DNA from 2 places in the Diaphorobacter sp. JS3050 genome. Region 2 is predicted to be linked to the other one. Evidence: predicted binding sites of a transcription regulator. Region 2 holds the regulator's gene; the other holds the start of a gene.
The links. The regulator FliA, encoded in region 2, starts transcription of late flagellar genes. The targets are predictions, from matches to a motif close to CTAAAGTTTNNNNNNNNNNNGCCGNTA.

Region 1 (4,194 bases), 1.8 Mb from region 2:
TGCTCCATCTCGGCACGGCTCATGGGCAGGTACGGCGCCACGCCAAAGCGCTTGGCCCAGTAGGGGCGGTAGCTGGTCAACGGCTTGGCGTTGCGCGGGAAGAAGGAAACATCGATCGGGGCGTTCATGGGCGGGCCTGCAGGGGGGGCCGGGCATTTTAGAAGCCATGCCCCCTTTGCGCCTAACCGCCCCCGCATGGCCCTTGTCGCCGTCGGCCCATGGGGTAAGCTCGGCCGCCCCCATGCCCTACACCCTCAGCGCCCCCGTTCACAGCGAACTCATCATCAAGAAAAGCCGCTTCATCGGCTGCGTGCAGCCCATGGCCGACCGCGCGAGCGCGCAGGCCGTGGTGGATGCGCTGTGGCGCGAACACCCGGGCGCGGTCCATGTGTGCTGGGCGCTGCTGGCGGGCGGCCAGTCCGCCGCGGTAGACAACGGCGAGCCCAGCGGCACCGCCGGGCGGCCCATGCTGGATGTGCTGCGCCACCAGGACCTGGAGGGCGTGCTGGCCACCGTGGTGCGCTATTTCGGCGGGGTGAAGCTGGGCGCGGGTGGCCTGGTGCGCGCCTATACCGATACCGTGGCCCAGGCGCTGCTGCAGGCCGACAAGGTGCCGCTGCAGCGCATGCGCACCCTGGAATGCAGCGTGCCCTACGCCCTGGAAGGACTGCTGCGCCGCATGATCGACGGTGCTGGCGTGCAGCTGCTGCAGGTGCAGCATGCCACGCTGGTCACGCTGCAACTGCGCCTGCCCGAGGCCGAGGCCGAGGCCTTCGTCCACCAGGTGAACGAAGCAGGCCAGGGCCGCGTGGCCTGGGGCGAATCCACGGACTGAAGACCGGGGGCGGGCCGCGCCCACGCAAGCCCAACAATGCCTGCGCGCCTACATGCCGCGCCGGCGCGCGCGGCGACACTGGCGGCCCGCATTGACAAGGAACCCCCTCCATGAGCCAGCCGCTGGACGTGATCATCCTGGGCGCCGGGTCCGCCGGACTGGCGGCGCTGCGCGAGGTGCGCAAGCGCACCGACCACTGGCGCATCGTGAACGACGGCCCCTGGGGCACCACCTGCGCGCGCGTGGGGTGCATGCCGTCCAAGATGCTCATCGAGGCCGCCAACGCCTACCATGCGCGGCGCGCGCTGCACACCTTCGGCATCGAGGGCGCGGATGCGCTGCGGGTGGACCTGCCCGCCGTGCTGCGCCGCGTGCGCGCGCTGCGCGATGACTTCGTGGCCGGCACGCTGGCCGCCACCGACGCGGGCGAGCGCGCCATCAGCGGCCACGCCCGGCTGCTGGACGCGCAGCGCGTGGAAGTGAACGGCCAGGTGCACACCGCGCGGCGCATCATCATCGCCACGGGCTCGCGCCCCATCGTGCCGGAGGACTGGCTGGCTTTTGGCGACCGCATCCTGACCACCGACACGCTGTTCGAGCAACCCACGCTCGGCCCGCGCGTGGCCGTCATCGGGCTGGGGCCGCTGGGGGTGGAAATCGCGCAGGCGCTCGCGCGGCTGGGGGTGGAGGTGATGGCCTTCGCGACGGGCAAGACCGTGGCCGGCCTGAGCGACCCCGCCATCAACGACGCGCTGCTGGCGCGGCTGAAGGACGAATTCATCGTCAACGTGGGCGACAAGGCCGAGTTGCGCGAGGTGGCCGGCGGCATACAGGTCACCAACGGCAGCGCGACCGTGGTGGTGGACCAGGTGGTGGCCGCCATGGGCCGGCGCCCGAATCTGGAGCACCTGGGGCTGGACACGCTGGGCGTGGCGCTGGACGACAAGGGCCGCCCGCCCATCGATCCGTGCACCCTGCAGGTGGGCGATCTGCCCGTCTTCATCGCGGGCGATGCCGATGGCGACCGCCCCCTGCTGCATGAGGCCGCGGATGAGGGCCACATTGCGGGGTTGAACGCCCTGGCGCCCACGCCGCGCGGCTTCGCCCGGCGCACGCCGCTGGCCATCACCTTCAGCCAGCCTCAGGCCGCCGTGGTGGGGCAGCGCCATGCCGATCTGCCCGAGGGGCAATGGGTGGGGGGCACGGTGGACTTTGCGCGCCAGGGCCGCGCGCGCGTGGCGCAGTGCAACCACGGGCGCCTGAACGTGTACGCCGAACACGGCAGCGGCCGCCTGCTGGGCGCCGAGCTGTGCGCGCCAGCGGGCGAACACATGGCCCACCTGCTGGCGCTGGCCGTCGAGCAGCGGCTGACGGTGCACGACCTGCTGCGCATGCCCTTCTACCATCCGGTGCTGGAGGAAGGCCTGCGCACGGCGCTGCGCGATGCGGCCTCGCGCCTGCCCAAGGCCAGCGATTCCGACCTCGCCGCCTGCGAGGCCTACGGCGCGAGCGCGCTGGACTGATACAAAAACAATAGCTGGCTGCGCTTGCCAGGATGGATTTTCAGCACCAAAACAGCTTGAAATTCTTACGTATCAAGCGCCAACAGCTATGTTTATAGAAGCACCCTTGAATCCGCGGTGAACTGGCCGATAACAAGAGGTACACCGGAGATCACCATGGACGTCGCCCTCACCCAATCCATCGTCAGCACCGCCAGCGCCCTCGCCAGCCGCGAGACGGCCGATGCCGTCCAGGTCACCGTGCTGAAGAAGGCCCTGGATACGCAGGAAACGGCCGCCGCCACCCTGCTCGCCGCCCTGCCCCAGCCACCGCTGGCGACCGAAGGCCCGCTGGGCACGCAGCTCAACACCTACGCCTGACGCGCACGGCGCGCTGGCTTTTTTTCGCCGGCTCAGGCCGGCTTCAGCCCTGGCCTTGCTCAGCGCAGCCGCGCAGGCGACAGGCCCGCCACGTCCACACCCTCGCGCGCCAGCTCGGGGGCCAGCGGCTCGCCCAGTGCCAACTGCCGCGTCAGCAGCGCCGCGCCCGCCGCGCTCTGGATGCCATAGCCGCCTTGCGCGGCCAGCCAGAAGAAGCCGGGCACATGGTTGTCCCAGCCAATGACCAGGTCGCCATCGGCCACGAACGAGCGCAACCCCGCCCAGGTGTGCGAGGGGCGGCGGATCTGAAAGCACGTCACCTGCTCGATGCGGTGGATGCCCATGGCCACGTCCAGTTCCTCAGGCACCACGTCGTGCGGCGCCACGGCGTCGGCATTGGCGGGGGAGCCCAGCATCTGCCCCGCGTCGGGCTTGAAATAGTAGTCCTCCGCAATGCCGATGACGGCTGGCCAGTGGGCCGCTTGCATGCCGGCCGGCACGGGGAAGGTGAAGGCCGTGCGCCGCCGCGGCTCCAGCCCGATGGGCGGCACGCCCGCCTGGGCTGCCACCACATCGGCCCAGGCGCCTGCGGCATTGACCACGGCGCGCGCGTGCAGCACCTCGCCATCGGCCAGGGTGATGTGCCAGCCCTCCTCGCCCCGTTGCAGGGCCGTCACCTCGGCATGGGTGCGGATCTCGCCACCACGCTGGCGCAAGCCGCGCAGGTAGCCCTGGTGCAGCGCATGCACGTCGATGTCGGCGGCGCCGGGCTCGCTCATGCCCGCGGCCACGGCCTGGGGGCGCAGGCACGGGGCCTGCTCCAGCAGCTCCTCGCGCGTCAGGCGGCGCACCTGCGGGTTGCGCGGCAGCGCCTCGGCGTAGGCGGCCTCCAGCAGGTCGAGCTGGTCGGGCCCCGCCAGGTACACCACGCCGCGCGGCGTGAGGATGGGGGCGCTGCCGAATTCGGGCGGCGGCGCATCGTAGAACGCGCGGCTGGCCCGTGTGAGTGCGCAGATGTTGGGCGTGCCATAGGTGGCCGAGTACAGCGCAGCCGACCGGCCGGTGGTGTGGTAGCCGGGCTGGGCCTCCCGCTCCAGCAGCAGCACGCGGCGGTGCGCGGCCAGTTCCCAACCGGCGGAGGCGCCGGCAATGCCCGCGCCGATGATCACGAAGTCATAGGGTTGCATGGGTTCCCTCGCCAATCACTGTCAGACCGCCGATGCCTGCGCCGCGGCACCGCGTGCGCCCAGCCGCGGCACGCCGCGCGCGTCATCGGGGTCCGGCGCGTGGGTGACGATGGAGGTGAGCGCGGGTTGCACCGGCCCCAGCCGGGCCAGGTCGGGCCGCGGGCGCTGCAGGCCATCGATGCGGGCGAAGGCCTGCTCCAGCCCCAGGCCGATGGACAGCAGGCGATGGTCGTCGCGAAAGCGCCCCACCACCTGCAGGCCGAACGGCATGCCGGCCGTGTCGCGCCCG
Region 2 (4,194 bases):
GCGGCGTCGAGGTGGTGGCCACGGCCGAGGACGCGCTGTCGTCCCTGCACGGCGGCGCCGAGCCTGCGCCCAGCCGCCTGCAGGAGCGCGCCGACGATCTAGCTGCTAGCAACCCGGTGCGCATGCCCCAGGTGCAGCCCGCTGCTGCTCCGCAGCCCGTGCGCCAGCCGGCACCCGCTGCCCGCAGCGCCGTGGCGCGCGACACCGAGCAGCTGGCGATGAGCACGTTGTCGTTCCAAGACTATGTGCGCGAGCGCATGCTGCGCCGCCGCCACGAGGCCCTGCACGGCACGAGCGCCCCCGCGCCCCTGAGCGAGCGTGCGGCACTGGAGCGCGGCCTGCCCGAACCCCGGTTTGAACCCCGCCCGGAGCGCCGTGCCGAACGCCTGCAGGAGCCGTCTGCGCCACAGCCCGTGAACGCCCCGCTGGCGCGCCACAACCCGTTGCGCCCCATGCATGCCGCCCTGGGCGCAGAGCAGCTCACGCCGCGCCGCGCCGAGGCGCCCGCCACAGCCGCGCCCACGCTGGCGGCCGGCCTGGGACAGCAGAACCTCATGAAGGAACTGCAGTCCATGAAGGAGCTGATCGAGGACCGTTTCAACACCCTGGCCTGGCTGGGCCAGGCCCGCCAGAACCCGATCCAGTCCACACTGATGCTCAAGCTCATCCGTGCGGGCTATTCGCCCGCCCTCTCGCGCGCGGTGCTGGAACACCTGCCCGAGCATCTGGGCGCCCAGGACGCCGTGCGCTGGCTCATGGAAGTGCTGGAGCGCAACCTGCGCACCGACGCGCAGACGCTGCCGCTGTACGAGGAAGGCGGCATCTTCGCCATGGTGGGCGCCACCGGCGTGGGCAAGACCACCACCACCGCCAAGCTGGCCGCCTTGTGCGCGCGCATCCACGGCCCCGCCAGCGTGGGCCTGATCACGCTGGACACCTACCGCGTGGGCGCGCACGAGCAGTTACGTTCTTACGGCCGCATGCTGGGCGTGGTGGCACACCTGGCGCACGACCGCGCGGCGCTGCAGGACCTGCTGGGCTTGCTGTCGTCCAAGAAGATGGTGCTCATCGACACCACCGGCGTGGCCCCCCGCGACCCGCGCAAGCGCGACCTGCTGGACGTGCTGGATCTGCCCGGCGTCAAGCGCCTGCTGGTGCTCAACGCCAGCAGCCATGGGGACACGCTGGACGATGTGCTCACCGGCTTCAAGACCACCGGCTCGCAGCAGGCCATTCTGTCCAAGGTGGACGAGGCCGTGAAGCTCGGCCCCGCCATCGATGCGCTGATCCGCCACCAGATGGTGCTGCGCGGCGTGACCAACGGACAGCGCGTGCCCGAGGACTGGGAGGCGGCCGACGCCCGCAAGCTCGTGAGCGCCTCCATGCGCACGAGCGTGAAGTCGGCCTTCGACCCCAAGGCCGCCGAGTTGAACTTCTTCTTCTCGCACGCCACGGAAACGGCCGATGAGCGGGGGATGGCCGATGTTGCTTGATACCGCTTTGCACCAGGCCGCCGGGCTGCACAGCTACACGCCGCAGCAGGACCTGCGCCTGCTGGCCGTGCTGAGCCAGCCGGGCAGCGGCCCGTGGCTGGAGATGCTGTGGCAGCTGTGCTCCAGCCTGCAGCGCCTGGGCTACCCCGTCGTGGTGCTGGACGGCACGGCGCTGGAGAGCCCGCACATGCCCGGCCTGGACCAGTTGCTGCACCCGGCTCCCTGGAACGGCGCGCAGACGCTGGCCTCCGCCACCGGCGCGTCGCTGGCCGTGGTGCCCGCGGCCCGCGGGCTGGCCCGCCTGGCGCAGCAGTCCGAACACCATGGCGCCACCGTGCTGCAGCGCCTGCAGCCCTTGTTTCGCGCCTACGCGCTGGTGGTGCTGCATGCTCCGCCCGAGCAACTGGCGCCGCTGCTGCGCGGCAGCGCCAGCGTACCGCTGATCATGACCGGCCCCGGCGCGCAAGGCATGGTGCGCAGCTACCGCCAGCTCAAGCACATGGCGCTGCACGCCGGCGTGCGCTGCACGGTGGCGTCCATCCTCGCGCCGCAGGAGCCTGTGCAGCACCGCCAGACCGCCGAGGCGCTGGACACGCTGCAGCGCAGCGCGCGCACCCACCTGGGCCTGCAGGTCCACACCACCACCGTGGCCGCGGCGCGCGCGCAGGACATCCAGCGGCTGGCCTTGCAACTGCTGGAAAACGCATGCACCATTGACGCTGCCATGCCCCTGCTGCCCCCGCACAGCCTGTGCGCCTCCCTCTCGCCCCTGGACCGGAGCCACTGACCCGATGTACACCGCGAAAGGCCAGCTCGACCGGGACGCGCTGTTCCACCAGCACGTGCCCCTGGTGCGGCGCATCGCCCACCACATGATCGCCAAGCTCCCGCCCAACGTGGAGCTGGACGACCTGATCCAGGTCGGCATGATCGGTCTGAACGACGCGCTCTCGCGCTACGAAGTCGCGCAGGGCGTGCAGTTCGAGACCTTTGCCAGCCAGCGCATCCGCGGCGCCATGCTCGACGAGCTGCGCGAGGGCGACTGGATGAGCCGCAGCTCGCGCAAGAGCCAGAAGGACATCGAGCATGCCCTGCACCGCGTGGAGCAGCGCCTGGGCCGCAGCCCGATCGAGTCCGAGATCGCCGCCGAACTGGGCATGAGCCTGGAGGACTACCAAGCCCTGCTGAGCAAGGTGCGCGGCACGCAGCTGGTGTACCTGGAAGACTTTCACCACGATGACGAGGACGAGGGCTTCCTGGACCGCCACGTGGCCGACGAGGGCGCCGATCCCATGGCCGTGCTGCGCGACCAGCGCCTGCGCGCCTCGCTGGTCGAGGCCATCAAGGCCCTGCCCGAGCGCGAGCAGTACATCATGGGCATGTACTACGAGCACGACATGAACCTGAAGGAAATCGCCGCCGTCCTGGGCGTGACCGAATCGCGCGTGTGCCAGCTGCACAGCCAGGCGATTGCGCGGTTGCGGACGAAGATGCGGGGGCACTGATTCTTTGGATGAAATAGCTGTTTTGCGCTTGCTGGACAAGCGCGGGCAGCTATTTTTTTTGAGCTTGTGCTGCGGCTTTTCATGGCGCTGGCCGGGATATGCGCCCGCCGGGGCGGGTCCCGGTCAACAGCATCAAACCCCAAGAACCCGTCAAAAAAGATAGCTGCCAGCGCTTACCCCATAAGTCCCAGCCAGCAATTCGGGCTAAAAGTCACCCCGGTGCCCGGTAAATCCGCGCCCCCGCGGCGCCGGACGAGGGCCCGTAAGTCACTCCCTCCACGGGCGGCAGCAGCGACGCCGCCTGTCGCTCGGTCAGCGCCATCACCCGCGCCAGTTGGTCGCGCACCAGCGCCAATTGCCGGCCGATGGCCTGCACCCTTTGCGTGGCGGCGGGCTCCAGCGCGCCCGCCACAGGCGCCAGGGCCTGGGCCAGCGCCATGGCAGCGCCGCGCAGCTGCACCGCCGTGTCTTCAAAAGTCTGGGGGTTGGAAGCAAGAAGCGCAGCCTGCATGTCCTGCAGCTGCGCTTCGATGAAGGTGAGGGTGTCGTCGAGTGACATGGGGTGCAAGTCTAGAGCCTGTCACCCCGGCGGGCCAGCCGGCCCAGGAGGGCGGGTCAGCCCCGCGAGTGGGACAGGGTTTCGTAGGCGTTGGCCAGCAGCTTGTCGGCCACGGCTTCGGCGTCCACGCGGAAGGTGCCTTTTTCGATGGCGGCCTTGATCGCCTTGACCTTGGCAGTGTCGAAGTCGGCCGTGGACTTGGTGGCGTCCACCCCGCGGGCGGCAGCCGACAGCGTGACGGGCACGCCTGCGGCGGCGCGCGTCGCGCCCTGGGCCGCTTCTTCAGCGGCCGGCGCAGGTGCGGCGGCCTTGGCCTGCTGCTTGTTGGCAGCGGCCTTTGACAGCGCAGTCGCAGTATCCGGGTTGTGTCCAATCTTCATCGCACTCTCCACCACCCCTGTGAGATGTGGGGCCAGTAGCCATGTTTTCGGCCGGCAGGGAGCAGACTTTAGCGCTTTGTGGTGCCTCGCGGCTCACAAAGTGGCTTCTATTGTCCCATCCTCAAGCACAGTACCCCCAATGATGCGCCCATTGGCCATGCGAACGCGCACATTCTGTCCTTGAGCGCCCGCGCTCATGGCCTGGCCCGAGGAGGTGACCGCATAACCCGGCCCCTGCACCACCACGCGCACCGCAG

Region 1: the regulator FliA is predicted to act here: its motif matches at 2,464-2,490, upstream of HND92_RS08880 (YjfB family protein).

The regions. Positions count from the first base shown of each region.
Region 1 is NZ_CP053553.1:1,817,624-1,821,817, reverse strand. It holds gene HND92_RS08895 (YgiQ family radical SAM protein) at 1-128, opposite strand, end outside; gene HND92_RS08890 (YigZ family protein) at 242-835, shown strand; gene HND92_RS08885 (dihydrolipoyl dehydrogenase) at 946-2,358, shown strand; gene HND92_RS08880 (YjfB family protein) at 2,515-2,718, shown strand; gene HND92_RS08875 (FAD-binding oxidoreductase) at 2,778-3,905, opposite strand; gene HND92_RS08870 (amidase) at 3,927-4,194, opposite strand, start outside.
Region 2 is NZ_CP053553.1:3,611,315-3,615,508, forward strand. It holds gene flhF (flagellar biosynthesis protein FlhF) at 1-1,493, shown strand, start outside; gene HND92_RS17195 (hypothetical protein) at 1,483-2,280, shown strand; gene HND92_RS17200 (RNA polymerase sigma factor FliA) at 2,285-2,998, shown strand; gene HND92_RS17205 (hypothetical protein) at 3,210-3,557, opposite strand; gene flgM (flagellar biosynthesis anti-sigma factor FlgM) at 3,614-3,937, opposite strand; gene flgA (flagellar basal body P-ring formation chaperone FlgA) at 4,031-4,194, opposite strand, start outside.